DNA from 2 places in the Paenibacillus sp. FSL H7-0357 genome. Region 1 is predicted to be linked to the other one. Evidence: riboswitches for the same ligand, from Rfam matches in the RefSeq annotation. Region 1 holds a riboswitch; the other holds the start of a gene.

Region 1 (7,579 bases):
GGGATTGGGTTGTAGTTCGTATCCTTTGGTGTAATATTCGATGGCTTCGTCGTATTTGCACAGTTTCGCCATGCAGTCTCCCCTAAAGGACCACGTACGCCATTCATCAGGATACAGATCCGTCATCTGCTCCCAAAGAACTAATGCCTGAGAAAGGTTGCCTTCTTCCTTGCAGATCAGTCCTCCATATAATTGATATAAATAACCTGGATGGATTTTGTTCAATCCTTCTAGAGTTTCTTTAGCTTCAGCACATCTGCCATCTGCAAGTAAGTGGTTCATAAGCCATACATAACCCTGCCAGTAATCTGGATGATTTGGCACGAAATTTTTATAATACTCTATAAGTTTATGGTGATTTGAATAGTTCCAGTCAAAAATGACTCCATTCTCCGCATCCCGCAAAGCATTATGATTACTTTTTTTATGTGGATCTAATAACAGGGCCTCCTTGGCAAAATGGGAAGCTAATTCACGGTGCTCCTCTGAACGATGAATGTGTAACTGAGCCAGCAATGTGAGACATGGGGCCTTTTTTTCGTCATTAGTTAGCCTTTCTTTGAGAAATTGTTCAGCATAATTAAAATCATCTTTGGAAATAAAATGTTCGGTACTAATCATATTTTCAATACGCTCTAGATGTGTGTCATCAGTTAATGCGAATAGCTCATCAATTGTAACCCCTAAAATCACAGATAACTCAGGGAGAATTTGAATATCTGGCATGGTTACGTTGTTTTCCCACTTGGATATGGCTTGGGATGACATATTCAGTTTTGCTGCTAGTTCTTCCTGAGTCATTCCTTTTTGTAAACGTAGGGTTTTGATTTTTTTTCCGATCTCAATATTCATTTGAATACCCTCCAATTTTTATCAGTTCGACTAGTCCCTTGAATTATAACTTGTGGTTTAAAATCTCCTCAATGACCGCGTGGTTAAACGAATTAACTTATCAGTTACATTAGCAGCCACAAGGCACGAAGCCTCCCTTTTGAAGATTCGATTCATCAAGTGTACATTTTTGCTTTCAATGATATTAACAATATGTTATTATCAAGTTGAAAGTAAGAGTGAACTAACTTTATGGTGCACAAATCGGATGAAAGCAGAGGGGATGCAAGTGAATAAATCATGGGGCGGTTGGAACCTGTTTGAATTGACCTGGCTGGTTTTGTTTACCTCAATTGCTGTTGGGTTTACGGTGATTTCTAAGGATTCTTTATTCGGATTTACGGTCTTTATCACCGGGGTGCTGTGTGTGGTGCTCGCGGCGAAGGGAAATCTGATGAGTTATGTGTTTGGGATGTACAATACCATTGGTTATGCGTACTTGGCTTACGTCAACGGTTTGTTTGGAGAGGTTATGCTAAATCTGCTTTTCTTTGTTCCTATGAATGTGGTCGGCTTCTACATGTGGAAAAATAACCGGACTGACGGCAAGCTGTCCATGCGTCAGTTAGAGCTCAAGCGTCTGCTCCTTGTGGGGGCGGTCTGCGTATTAGGCAGCCTGCTGCTGGGCCTGGGTCTATCGTTCATACCGGGGCAGAATTCGCCTTATATTGATGCCATTACGACGGTGTTATCCGTTGTCGCCACTCTATTAATGGTTCGAAGATTCAAGGAACAATGGCTGGTCTATATTGTCCTCAATATGTTCACGGTGCTGCTGTGGGTGATTCGAATGCTGGAGGGAAGCGGTGAAGGCCTGCTGATGATCGTCATGTGGAGCGCGTATCTGGTTAACGCTGTATACGGCTACTACAATTGGAACAAGGGCGCTAGGGAGGTATCAGCATGAAGAGACTTGGCTTGACGCTCGGGAAGTTTGCCCCGCTGCATAAAGGGCATCAGTTCATGTTCGAGACGGCGCTGCAAGAGGTCGACGAACTAATTGTAGTGATCTATGAGACGACGGTGACCCCGATCCCGCTGCATATCCGGGCCAACTGGATTCGCAAGCTCTACCCGGCGGTGCGGCTGATTGAAGCCTGGGACGGTCCCGACGGGTATTCGAACGACCGGGAGCATGAGATAAGGGAGGAGCAATATATTCTGGAGTTACTGAAAGGCGAGCAAGTGACGCATTTCTACTCCAGCGAGTTTTACGGAGAGCACATGAGCATCGCTTTGGGCGCAGTAGACCGGCGGGTGGATGAAGCCCGCGGGCAGGTACCGGTTTCAGCTACTATGGTCCGTTCGGATCCTTACAAGTACCGGGAATATGTGAGCGATAGCGTATATCGGGATTTAATAACAAAAGTGGTTTTTGTGGGAGCGATGTCTACCGGCAAATCCACGATCACCGAAGCGTTGGCCCGGCGGTATCGCACAACCTATGCGAGCGAATACGGGCGCGATTATTGGACGGAGCATCAGGTGGACCGCCGAATTGGCTTGGAGGCGTTCGATGAAATTGCTGTCGGCCATATGGAGCGGGAAGAGCGGGCTTTACTGCAAGCGGATAAATATCTTTTTGTCGATACCAATGCGATCACCACTTATATGTTTGCCCTGGATTACCACGGCCGGGCCCCTGAACGCTTAACCCGGATCGCCCTGGAAAATGCACAGCGGTACGACCTTTTTTTCCTGTGCGACGACGATATTCCTTACGAGGATACATGGGACCGCAGCGGGAATCAGAAGCGGCATATTTTCCATAAGCAAATTATTGCAGATTTGAAGGAGCGGCGGATTCCCTATATCACACTTCGGGGAAGCCTGGAGGAACGAATGGGCAAGGTAGACGAAGTGCTGGCAACGTTCAAGCCCTATCATAATTATTTTGGCGAAGCACGGTGGTAACTAATGTTATTGACAAAACTTTTGACTATGATTAGTATTGAAAAATATTTAAAAGAAGTTATGATCCTATAATCAAATAATTTCTAAGCTATGAATGCTATGGATCACACTATAGCAGGAGCAGCTTCTGGAGAGACCGTGGGGATTCCCCGGCGCCGAAGGGTTCACAATCTCAGGCAAAAGGACAGAAGAGTACTGGATAATTCATTTGTTATTCTGATAAGCGTCAGAATAATGAATGTATTTTATTTAATATTCTTATGACCGTGAGATTGGAGCGCATCCAGTCTCTTTTTTTATTGTCATTTTTACTTGTTCATCATTTCACAAAGAATTATTAGATGTAGAGGGGGAGTTTCACATGGCACCACAAGAACTAAAGAGAGATTTAGAGAACCGGCATGTTCAGCTCATTGCAATTGGGGGGACCATCGGGACCGGATTGTTTTTAGGATCAGGTAAAGCTATACAACTCGCAGGACCATCCATCATCTTTGCTTATTTAATCGTGGGTATTGCCGTGTTTTTTGTTATGAGGGCCTTGGGAGAACTCCTGTTGTCAAAAGCCGGTTATCAATCTTTTACAGACATCGCTGAAGATTATCTTGGACCGCGGGCAGCATTTGTAACCGGATGGACCTATTGGTTTTGTTGGATCATGACGGCTATGGCGGATATTATAGCTGTTGGCGTATATGTACAATATTGGTTTGATATCCCGCAATGGATCCCTGCCGTCATTTGTTTAATCATTTTATTAGGACTCAATTTATTAACTGTAAAAAGTTTTGGCGAATTGGAGTTTTGGTTTGCATTAATCAAGGTAGTGACTATTCTGGCGTTGATTGTTATCGGGGCAATCCTGCTGGTGATTGGATTCAAAACAGCTAACGGAACGGTTACTGTCAGTAATATTTGGTCACATGGGGGGATATTCCCGAACGGGGTTTCAGGGTTCCTACTTTCCTTCCAAATGGTTGTGTTTGCCTTTGTCGGTGTAGAATTGGTGGGGGTATCGGCAGCCGAAACATCCAATCCAGAAAAAACCATCCCGTCGGCTATTAATAAAATCCCTTTAAGAATTCTATTTTTCTACGTGGGTGCCATTATCGCCTTGTTATGCATCAACGCATGGACGGAACTAAATCCGGCAGAAAGTCCTTTTGTTAAAACGTTTAGTTTGGTGGGGATACCGATTGCTGCTGGAATTATTAACTTTGTCGTATTAACTTCAGCCGCGTCTGCCTGTAACAGCGGAATGTTCTCAACAAGCCGGATTCTATATAATTTGAGCAGGAATGACCAGGCTCCAGCCAATTTTGCAAAGCTGAATAGAAATCATGTCCCAAGCAATGCTCTATTCATCTCCACACTTGTGTTGTCCGTGGGAGCTCTTTTGAGTAAGCTGATTCCGGAGACTGCTTTTGGAATCGTGACAACCATCAGTGCCATTTGTTTCATCTGGGTTTGGGGTATCGTTCTGATCTGCCATTTGCGGTATAAGAAAACAAAGCCGGAATTGCAGGCGAAGTCAAAATTCAAAGCCCCGTTCACCCCATTTATTAATTATGTAGTCTTAGCGTTGTTTGCAATCATACTCATTATTATGCTGTTTGCTGAAGAAACACGTCCGGCCTTATTATTGACGCCGTTATGGTTTATTTTATTATTTGTTTTGTATTCGACGAATCGGAGAAAGCGGGAAAGAAGCAGCAAAATAATCAGTACAGAATCACATCCCATGGATGCCTGACCCGATCATTCTTTTAATAGACAAAGGGGATTGCCTCAGGCCTTAGTTATTTTTTAGGCAAAAAAAATTGAAATTCTTCAATATCACCTTTCAAGTAGCAACTCCGGCAGTTATTCTTATAAATGAAAATGGACATAATTTTATTTATAAGGAGGAATAACTATGGCGGGGCAAATATGGATCAATCTACCAGTTAAAGATATCAACAAATCAAAAGATTTTTTCACGGAGATTGGATTTTCTTTGAATCAAGGACATGGAAATGCTGATGATAAAGCTAGTCTAGTCATCGGAGACAAGAATGTTATTGTGATGCTATTTACGGAGTCCACGTTCGAAAGATTTACAGGAAATAATATTGCAGATACAACGAAAGGCACTGAAGTATTGTTTACAATTGGTGCAGATAGCAAGGAAGAAGTGGATGAAATGGTAACGAAGGTGGGAAAGGCAGGCGGTAGCATTTACGGCAAACCCCATGACCAGGGCTGGATGTATGGTGCTGGTTTTGCTGATTTGGATGGTCATCGCTGGAATGTGCTGTATATGGATATGAGCAAATTCCCTGCTGAGAAATAATAGTGGCAGTCTGGAACTATGAGATGCATTCAAATACTATCTTGAATTTACATTGTAAATTTTACAAAGGCCTAGTTGCCTGTTAATACTTCTTTTACACTCATCTTCTATAGTTAAGCAATTACTAACAATAGAGGGGAACATTGAACATCAATGAAAACATGGGAAACTGTACTATCTACGCTGCTCCTTGCAGGCGCTCTACTTCCTGCCGCAACAACTAACGCAGCATCCGCCTCAGACCTAAAAGGATATGAACCTCTGCGCAAGCACATGGATGGGATCGGAGCAACTATCACTTGGGATAGTGACGATAAGTCGGCACTGGTCAAGCTGAAGAACGGATTCGCAGGCACGTTCACGGCAGGCGATAAGGAATATCGTCTAGCGGGTAAAGCAGGCGAGCTTCCAGCGGAGGTCAAATTAGTCGATGGCACGATGTACATTCCTTCCAAGCTGCTTCAAGCTATTCTGGCGGAAAATGCAAAGTTTATCAATTCCGCTGATATCATCACTCCTTATTCCGTAACCGCCCAGGTAGAGACGGCAGCCGTTGAAGATGGTGAGGATGCAGCCGATGACCCGGCCATTTGGCTCGATTCTGCGAACCCGGCGAATTCCAAAATCATTGCCACGAACAAAGGCGGAGGCGTTCTCGTCTATGATTTGAACGGCAAAGAGCTTCAAAATTATAAAGTAGGAAAAATGAATAATATTGATATACGTTATGATTTTCAGCTTGGCGATAAAAAAGTAGATCTTGTTGGCGCGACGAACCGTTCTACGAACACGGTTGATATTTTTGCCATGGACGGGGCAACCGGAAAGTTGACTGACATCGTAGCAGAGCCCATTAAAGCGAAGATGGAAGAGGTATACGGATTCAGCCTCTACCATAGCCTGAAATCGGATAAGTATTACGCTCTGGTTCTGGGTAAAGAAGGCGAATTTGAACAATATGAGCTGGCTGACAACGGGAAGGGGAAAGTTTCAGGTAAGCTCGTTCGCGAGTTTAAGCTGGCTACGCAATCAGAAGGAATGGTAGCCGATGATGAGTATGGCATGATGTATATAGCGGAAGAGGATTACGCGATATACAAATATAATGCGGAGCCTGACAGCGGCACAAAACCTCTATCCACTGTCGATATTGCAGACGGACGCCGATTACAGGATGATATTGAAGGGTTGACTCTCTATTACGGTGCCGACGGCAAAGGTTATTTAATCGCCTCCAGCCAAGGCAGTGACAGCTACGCAATATATGACCGTGAAGGCAATAACGCTTACCTTACTAGCTTCAATATCGCCGATGGCGCATTGACCGATGGCACCTCAGTAACTGATGGTATTGATGTACTCGGGTTCGGACTGGGCGAACAGTTCCCTTATGGCATTTTCATCGCACAGGATGATTCTAACATTAACAATGGCAAAGAGCTTAACCAAAACTTTAAAGTGGTAGCCTGGGATCAAATTGCTAAAGGTGCAAAGACTCCGCTTCTGATGGACAACAAAGTGGATCCTCGTAAACTTGTGGACCGCAGCGCGAAGTAATATTGGTTAACAGCTATCGTGCAAGTTTTAAAGCAAAGAACATTTTCTCACAAGTAGCCTCCTACCCCACTTTTTAGGGGTCTTGGGGGCTGTTTGATTTATTCAGCAAGGAAGTCATTTCCTTGTGGAGCTACAAAAGCTGCCCGGCTTGCAAAAAGACAACGGTTATGCAACCCTAAATAAAGACAACATTTAACGGGGGGCCGTACATGGCTAAAACAATTGTAGAAAAGTTAAATATGCACAAATTCAAAAAGGTTGCTGTATTGTACAGACCAGAGAATGAAGACAGTTTAGCGGGATTAGCAGAGCATGACACTGAATTAACAGCCAGCAGTTATGATCTGATTTTTGCTTATGTGCTCAATATGGAATCGCTACAGGAGCTCGTCCACAAAGTGATTGATCACAACTATTTAAATAAAGGAGGCTATTTGTTCGCCGCTTATCCCAAAAAAGGGAATAAGGTTTATTCGGCCTACATTCACAGAGACAGTCTTTTTGAAGGGGTAGGAGCCGATGAGGACGGTTATATTGGAACGAGCAACCTGAAGTTTGCACGTATGGTGGGCTTAAATGAGGTGTTTACCGTTGTCGGATTCAAAGAGGAGGCGCGGAAGAACAAGGATGTATCTTCAAAGCCAAGTCAACGTGTGGACGATTACACCTCTATGATCCCTGCTGTGGAGCAAGATCTGACGGATAGTGCGGAGATACTGGCTTTTTACCAATCCCTTACGCCCGGCTACCGAAAGGATTGGGCCCGTTATATATACAGCGCTGTACAAGAGGAGACTAGAGAAAAACGGCGGGCAGAAATGAAGAAGATTCTGGGTGAAGGGTATAAAAGCATCGATATTTACCGAAGAGACAGGCCGTAAATAG
Region 2 (7,579 bases), 510 kb from region 1:
ATCCCCTTCGTGCAGCAGGTGGCTGAGAACATTTCGGAGAAGTGGATGGAGCAGCACCCGGAGATACAGCAGTACCGGCTGGAGGCCAGTTTTCAGGAATTTAGACTGACTGCGCGCGAACAAGATGTGTCCCGGTTATGGCTCATGGAGAAAAGTGCGCTGCACATTGCCAATGAGCTGGGGATCAGCGAAGGCACAGTGCGTAACATGGTCAAGAACATCTACAGTAAAATGCGTGTAAATGACCGGTGGCAGTTCACCAAAAAGCTTGCGCATTAACAGATTTTTATACATATAAAAAGAGCCGGCCCGCGATAATTGGTATCCATGGCCGGCTCTTATTCAATTCTTATAGGGCCGGTTTAGGGATAATCAGCTTTAACCGCAAGAGCAGTTTAGTACTGGCTTGCGTGCGGCCTGCGTTTCATCCAGACGGCTGATCTCCGTAGTATGCGGAGCATTGATGACGATTTCCGGAGTCTCCTGGGCTTCCTTGACGATTTGAATCATCGTTTCGATGAAGCCATCAAGCGTTTCCTTGCTTTCGGTTTCGGTCGGCTCAATCATCATGCACTCTTCCACAGTCAGCGGGAAGTAGACCGTTGGCGGGTGGTAGCCGAAGTCGAGCAGGCGTTTGGCTACGTCCAGCGTGCGCACGCCGTATTGCTTCAGGTTCTTGCCGGACATCACGAACTCGTGCTTGCAGACACCCGGATACGGAATTTCAAAATACGGTGCCAGCCGGTGCATCATATAGTTGGCATTCAGCACGGCGTTCTCGGAAACCTCGCGCAGGCCGTCCGGCCCGTAGGTACGGATATAGGCATAGGCACGGACGAGAATTCCAAAGTTGCCGTAAAAGGCCTTGACCCGCCCGATGGATTCCGGGCCGCCATAGTTCAGCGAGAAGCTGTCATCTTCATTCTTGACCACCGTAGGCTGCGGAAGAAAAGGAATCAGCTTCGCTTTCACGCCGACAGGTCCGGCTCCCGGACCGCCGCCGCCATGCGGGGTGCTCATCGTCTTGTGCAAATTCAAATGCACCACATCGAAGCCCATATCGCCGGGACGGGTAATGCCCATAATGGCATTGGAGTTGGCTCCATCGTAATAGAGCAGTCCGCCCGCTTCATGTACAATTGCAGCAATCTCCACAATCTGCGTTTCGAACAGGCCGAGTGTGCTGGGGTTGGTCAGCATCAGCGCGGCGGTATCGCTGCCGACAGCTGCCTTCAGTGCTTCAAGATCAACCATTCCTTTATTATTGGAAGGAATCGTCACCGTATCAAGTCCGGCTGCTGCGGCGCTGGCCGGGTTGGTGCCATGCGAGGAGTCCGGCACAATCACCTTCGTGCGGGTCTCGCCGCGGCTCTCATGGTAGGCGCGGATCATCATCAGGCCAGTCCATTCACCATGTGCGCCTGCGGCAGGCTGCAGGGAGACGGCATCCATGCCGGTCAAAGCGGAAAGATCATTTTGCAGGGTGTACATCAGTTCCAGGGCCCCCTGAATGCTTTCTTCCGGCTGGTAAGGATGAATCTTGGCCAGTCCCGGGAAACGGGCAACATCTTCGTTAATCTTCGGATTGTATTTCATCGTGCAGGAGCCGAGCGGATAGAATCCGTTGTCAACGCCGAAGTTGCGCCGGGACAGCGCGGTGTAGTGGCGGATGACATCCACTTCGGATACTTCCGGCAGCACGACCGGTTCGCTGCGCAGAAGTCCTGCAGGGATCAGTGCATCAAGGTTCTCGTCCTGCGGAACATCACATTGCGGCAGGGAGTAAGCCGAGCGGCCGGGACGGCTAAGCTCAAAGATAAGACTTTGTTCCGGTTTCATAAACAGCCCTCCAGTGCGCTGGCGAATTGGTCAATTTCGGTTTTGCTTCTTTTCTCCGTGACGGCAACCAGCATATGTCCGGCAAGCTCCGGGTAATCACGGCCCAGATCGTAACCGCCGAGATAACCTTCTTTTATGAGCTTGGAATTAATCTCGCTCACTTCACTTCCTTCGGGAAGCTTCAGGACGAATTCGTTAAAGTAAGGAGCTGAGAACGCAGCCGCAGCACCGTTAATTTCGCCGAGTTTGCCGGCGGCATAGTGGCTCTTGCGGATGTTCAGCTCGCCAACCTCGCGCATGCCTTCTTTGCCCATCACGGACAAATAGACGGAGGCGCACAGCGCCAGCAGCGCCTGGTTGGAGCAAATGTTCGAAGTGGCTTTTTCACGGCGGATATGCTGCTCGCGGGCCTGCAGCGTCAGCACGAAGCCGCGTTTGCCGTTCCGGTCAACGGTCTGGCCGACAATCCGGCCCGGCATGCGGCGCATCAGATGCTCCGCTACGGCGAAGAATCCGCAGGTTGGTCCGCCCAGCGAAGCCGGAATGCCCAGCGGCTGCGCGTCACCGACGACGATGTCGGCGCCGAGCTTGCCCGGCGTTTCCAGCACGCCGAGCGCCAGCGGGTTGGCGCTGACAATGAACAGGCCTTTGACGCCGTAAATCAGCGGCTCGATGGCACCGAGATCTTCTATCGCGCCGAAGAAGTTCGGTGACTGCACCAGGACAGCCGCCGTGTCGCCGTCGATGGCTGCGGCAAGCTTCGCTTGGTCGGTTACACCGTCTTTATAGTCAATCTCTACGACATCGAGGCCCCAGGCCCCTGCCGAAGTGCGCAGCACCTGGCGGGCCTCCGGATGCACGGTGCGGGAGACAATCAGCTTTTTGCGTTTGGTGGCACCAGCTGCAAGTACTGCCGCTTCCGAGAAAGCCGTAGCGCCATCGTACATGCTGGCGTTGGCCACCTTCATGCCGGTCAGCTCACAAATGTAGGACTGGAATTCAAAGATCGCCTGCAGCTCGCCTTGGCTGATTTCCGGCTGGTAAGGGGTATAAGCAGTATAGAATTCCGAACGGGAGATGACATGATTGATGACAACCGGGATATGATGGTCATACAGGCCAGCGCCGAGGAAGCTGGCGTGGGTATCGAAATTGGCATTTTTGTCGGCCAGCTCTTTCATATGGCGCAGCAAGGCGTATTCATCCAGCGCCTCCGACATCGGCATAGTTCCCTGATAACGGACGGCCTCGGGGATATCGGAGAACAGCTCCTCCATGGACTGAATTCCGACTGCTTCCATCATTTCGTGGCGGTCTTGTTCAGTCATTGGCAGATAACGGTGCTTCATTGCGGCTTCACTCCCTGGCTCTTTTTGTAGAATGGCGCTTTGACCACGACAGCCTTGAGCTGCTTGCCGCGGATCTCTACGTTTACCTCTGTGCCTATTTCACTGTAAGCTGCATCCAGCAGCGCAAGTCCGAGATTGCGTTTGAGTGTCGGTGACTGGGTGCCGGTGGTCACTTCACCGATCTTTACTCCATCTCCGTATACAGGGTAGTGGGAACGCGGAATGCCGCGGTCGATCATTTCCAGACCGACGAGACGGCGGGGCAGACCGTCAGCCTTCTGCTTCACCAGCACATCACGGCCGATGAAATCTTCTTTGTCCAGCTTCACGAAGAACTGCACGCCTGCTTCCAGCGGCGTAATATCCGCTGACAGCTCCTGGCCGTACAGCGGCAGCTTGGCTTCAAAGCGCAGCGTGTCGCGTGCGCCAAGACCGGCCGGTGTCAGCCCGTGCGGAGCCCCCGCTTCCAGCAGGCCGGTCCACAGCGCAGCCGCCGTATCCGGCGGCGCGTAGAGCTCGAATCCGTCCTCGCCGGTATATCCGGTGCGGGAGAGCAGAACGTTCACGCCGCATACCTCGGCGTTCTCGATGAAGTGGAAAGGCTTCAGCTCAGCAATGGGAGCCGCTGTAACTTTGGAGAGGATGGCCTCAGCCAGCGGGCCCTGCAGGGCGAGCAGAAGAGTCTCATCCGAGATATTGCTCAGGCTGACGCCGCTGAATTCTGCGGTGAGATGCTCCTGCAGCCACTGAAAGTCCTTGTCGATGTTGGAGGCGTTCACGACAAGCATGTAACGCTCTTCGCCGAGGCGGTATACGAGCAAATCATCGACAACACCGCCGTTTGGATATAGAAGCAGCGTGTACTGCGCTCCACCGTCTGCCAGCTTGCTGACATCATTGGTCGTCATTTTTTGCAGGAAGGCTTCGGAGCCGCTGCCGTTAACCATGAATTCACCCATATGCGACACATCGAACAGTCCGGCTTGCCCGCGGACGGCCTCATGCTCCCTGACGATTCCTGTAAACTGCACCGGCAGCTCCCAGCCGCCGAAGTCAATGCATCTGGACTCCGCATAAGCAGAATAAAGGTCATAAAAAGGCGTTTTTTTCAAAGCGTTCATGTGCTCACTCCCTTGGTCTGATTACATGCAAGCCTAACGGGATTTCCTTTGCCGGCAGGGACGGAGTCCGTTTCTGCCCATTAAAAAAAAGGACAGGCGGAAGCCAAATATGCGCACACGCATATAGACTTCCGCTCTGTCCTTTGTACCTGAGAGTTACCCTGCTGTGAACCCGGCAGGTTTCCCCGTTGGTGACCAGTACGCTGCAATAGCAGGGCCTGATGCTCTCCAGAGATGCGTCCGGCAAAGGTCCTTTTGCCTGAGAGATTCACCCCGTAGAGGGCTTACTCCTTCGGCGCCGTCTTCAAGAGACGGTCTCTCCCTATGCCATCATTCGCAAACCGTATAATTTTCTGCTGTCTCCATTAAACCGGGTATAGAGGTGCACTGTCAACAAAAAAACGTCAAAAAGATGACAAATTTAAATTTCCTGTCAGTTATATTGACATTGAGCAGGACGATAACTTAGTCTATAACTAAATTTACAACTCCAATTCGGAAATGAGGCGGCTTGAAATGAGTGAAGTGCTAGATAACCTGCTGTACAGCGAGGAGCATGAATGGGCGCAGCAGGGCGAAGGACGTTTAATACGTGTTGGGATTACGGACCATGCCCAGCATTTACTAGGCGATATCGTATTTGTGGAATTTCCTGAAGTTGGATCGGCTATTTCTGCCGGGGACAGCGTAGGCAGCATTGAATCCGTGAAGACGGTTTCCGAATTATATTCACCGGTATCGGGAACGGTGACCAAGATTAACGATGCACTGGAGAACAGCCCGGAGCTGATTAACGATCAGCCGTACAGCGGGGGCTGGATTTTTGAACTGGAGATCGAAGGCGAGTATGCCGACGCCGTATCGGGATTGCTGGACGCAGCCGCTTACCGTGAACGGGTTGGGGAATAGCAATTGGTTTTATAAAAAAATTATTAAAGACGGATTTCGCGCATTAGCTGCACTAATGTGAGAAGTCTGTCTTTTTGCGCTTTCAGCGGCTTGGAAAATCTGCAAGTCCCGGATAAAAATGTGGAGCCATCCGCCACAAGAGGGGCAGCAGTGCAAGGCTAATCAGGACGAATAAACAGCATAAAAGGATAAATCTGTAGATTTTGCGAGGGGGTGCAGCCGGTCTGAGCACAAAGTAATAAACGCCGATAGAGTAAAAGGGATACAGCAGGACAGCTGCCATGGCCATGCAGACAAAAAAGGTCATCTCACCGGCTGAGCTGGGGATCATTGTGTCCGGGTAATACACGGGATCAAGCTGCAAAAAGATAACCACAAGCGGCACATAAGCGAAAAACAGGTGCAGAAAAAAGCAGCGGATGCGTCCGTTGTCGGCCAGACCGTAGAGCATCCACCAGACTCCCAGCCAGGGCAAGGCAAAAGCGCCGCCCGCAAGCAAAAAACGAACGGCGATTTGAATCAGCTTGCTTAGCGGATACACCTTGGCTTGTTCGCCCCAGAAAAGGGAGTACGACGAGAGTAAAAGGAAATAAGCCATGCCCCCAACGAAGAACGTAATGATTCCCTGGAGAAACGCGGTAACCAATAGCGAGACTAGCAGCTGCAGATTTTTTAAAAATCGGGTGGGATCAGGTGATGTTCCGTTTAGAGTTTCCATACCTATTCAGACTCCTTTAGAAGCAAATGTAACCTTTCATCATCTGCTGTTCTGGGCTGATAGGCGGAATTATTCTTCGTCTTGAAGCTGCCGCAGCACGATTAGCTCGACGCGGCGGTTTTTCTGTTTTCCAAGCAGCGTAGTATTGTCGGCAGCGGGCCGGGTATCGGCATAGCCGGCATACTGGAAGGTATCCGGATCCAGTCCTTCATTGTCGAGGAAGAAACGCAGGATGGAGAGTGCCCGCGCGCCTGACAGCTCCCAGTTGTCGTTATAGCGTGAGCCAACCGACACCGGGGTATTGTCGGTATGCCCCTCAATGCTGATGGATGCGCCTATGCCGCGGAACAGGCCTGAGAGCTGGCGGAGCGCAGGGAATGCAGGTGCTTTCAGCTCGGCTTTGCCGGCATCGAACAGGAACCGGTCGCTAAGCGTAATGGCAATGCCCTGAGGTTTATCTGCAACAAAGATCTGATCCCCGAGGTTGTTGTCTTCAACATATTTGGTGATGACGCCCATCAATGAGGCCAGCTTTGCTTCCTGTTCCTTGAAAGCCAGTTCACGTGACGAAGGCGGCTGAGCCGTCTCTCCGGCATTGGCTGTGCCTGCAGCTTCGCTTCCTGTTCCATTATCCTGACTGTTAGTTGAGCCGCTGTTTTCCGTTTCTTGTTGGCTCTCCAGAATGCCATCGCCACCTTCAAGCACGGGGTTGCCGCTCCTGAACGTTTCCGAAAGGGAACCGGTGACAATCTTGTATTTCTGCACGTCCAGACTGCTCATGGCGTACATGATGACGAAAAATATAAGTAAAAGTGTAATGAGATCGGCATAAGTGATCATCCAGCGGTCATTGCTCTCCCGGCCTTCGGCGTGCTGCTTACGCCGGTTTCTCTGCCTCATAGCAGCCCTCTTGCATACTCACGCTTACGGCTTCCTTCAGAATCCGCAGTGAAGGAGCTAAGCTTCTTGCGCACCAGCTGCGGATGATCCCCGTTCTGCAGGGCCAGAATGCCTACCAGCAGCATCTCCATGCCAGCCAGCTCGGTTTGGCTGCGGGATTTGATCTTGGAGGCAATGGGTAAAAATATTAGATTAGCGCTGGCTACACCATAAAGCGTCGCTGTAAAAGCGACTGCGATGGATGCTCCCAGATTGGAAGGGTCGGTCAGATTGCTGAGTACATGGATCAGTCCCATGACCGTCCCGATAATCCCCATCGTTGGTGCGTAGCCTCCGGCCGCCTCAAAAATTTTGGCGTAGCCGTTGTACTTCAACTCTTTGGCATCCATGTCCAGCTCCAGAATCTGGCGAACCTCGTCAGCATCTGTGCCGTCGACGATCAGCAGCAATCCTTCACGGGTAAAGGGATTGGGATGTTCTTCGGCTTTTTGCTCCAGCAGGAGCACACCGCCGCGCCGGGTAATAGCAGCCATGGAGATCAGCTCCTCCGCGTTCTGCTCATTCAGGTCCGGATGCCTGCCGAAGGCCATGCGCAGAGCAGCAGGAATGTGGCGCAGTTTAGATGCGGGAAAGCTGATGAGAACAGCGGCCAATGTGCCGCCAAAGACAATCAGTGCAGCATTAGGCTGCAGCAATCCGGAGAGATTGCCTCCTTCCCAAAAGAAGCCGCCGATCATAGCGGC

Evidence for each region. A riboswitch is a leader RNA that binds a small molecule or an ion and turns the genes downstream of it on or off. The one in region 1 is predicted to bind glycine.
Region 2: another riboswitch for glycine. It lies ahead of gcvT (glycine cleavage system aminomethyltransferase GcvT); the one in region 1 lies ahead of H70357_RS33360 (amino acid permease).

What each region holds. Positions count from the first base shown of each region.
Region 1 is NZ_CP009241.1:7,549,941-7,557,519, reverse strand. It holds gene H70357_RS36420 (helix-turn-helix domain-containing protein) at 1-852, opposite strand, end outside; gene pnuC (nicotinamide riboside transporter PnuC) at 1,121-1,798, shown strand; gene H70357_RS33365 (AAA family ATPase) at 1,795-2,805, shown strand; glycine riboswitch at 2,923-3,003, shown strand; gene H70357_RS33360 (amino acid permease) at 3,167-4,558, shown strand; gene H70357_RS33355 (VOC family protein) at 4,721-5,137, shown strand; gene H70357_RS33350 (phytase) at 5,291-6,694, shown strand; gene H70357_RS33345 (YdeI/OmpD-associated family protein) at 6,904-7,575, shown strand.
Region 2 is NZ_CP009241.1:7,042,080-7,049,658, reverse strand. It holds gene H70357_RS31175 (LuxR C-terminal-related transcriptional regulator) at 1-279, shown strand, start outside; gene gcvPB (aminomethyl-transferring glycine dehydrogenase subunit GcvPB) at 379-1,839, opposite strand; gene gcvPA (aminomethyl-transferring glycine dehydrogenase subunit GcvPA) at 1,836-3,188, opposite strand; gene gcvT (glycine cleavage system aminomethyltransferase GcvT) at 3,185-4,309, opposite strand; glycine riboswitch at 4,547-4,643, opposite strand; gene gcvH (glycine cleavage system protein GcvH) at 4,826-5,218, shown strand; gene H70357_RS31150 (hypothetical protein) at 5,301-5,936, opposite strand; gene H70357_RS31145 (flagellar motor protein MotB) at 6,006-6,836, opposite strand; gene H70357_RS31140 (flagellar motor protein) at 6,833-7,579, opposite strand, start outside.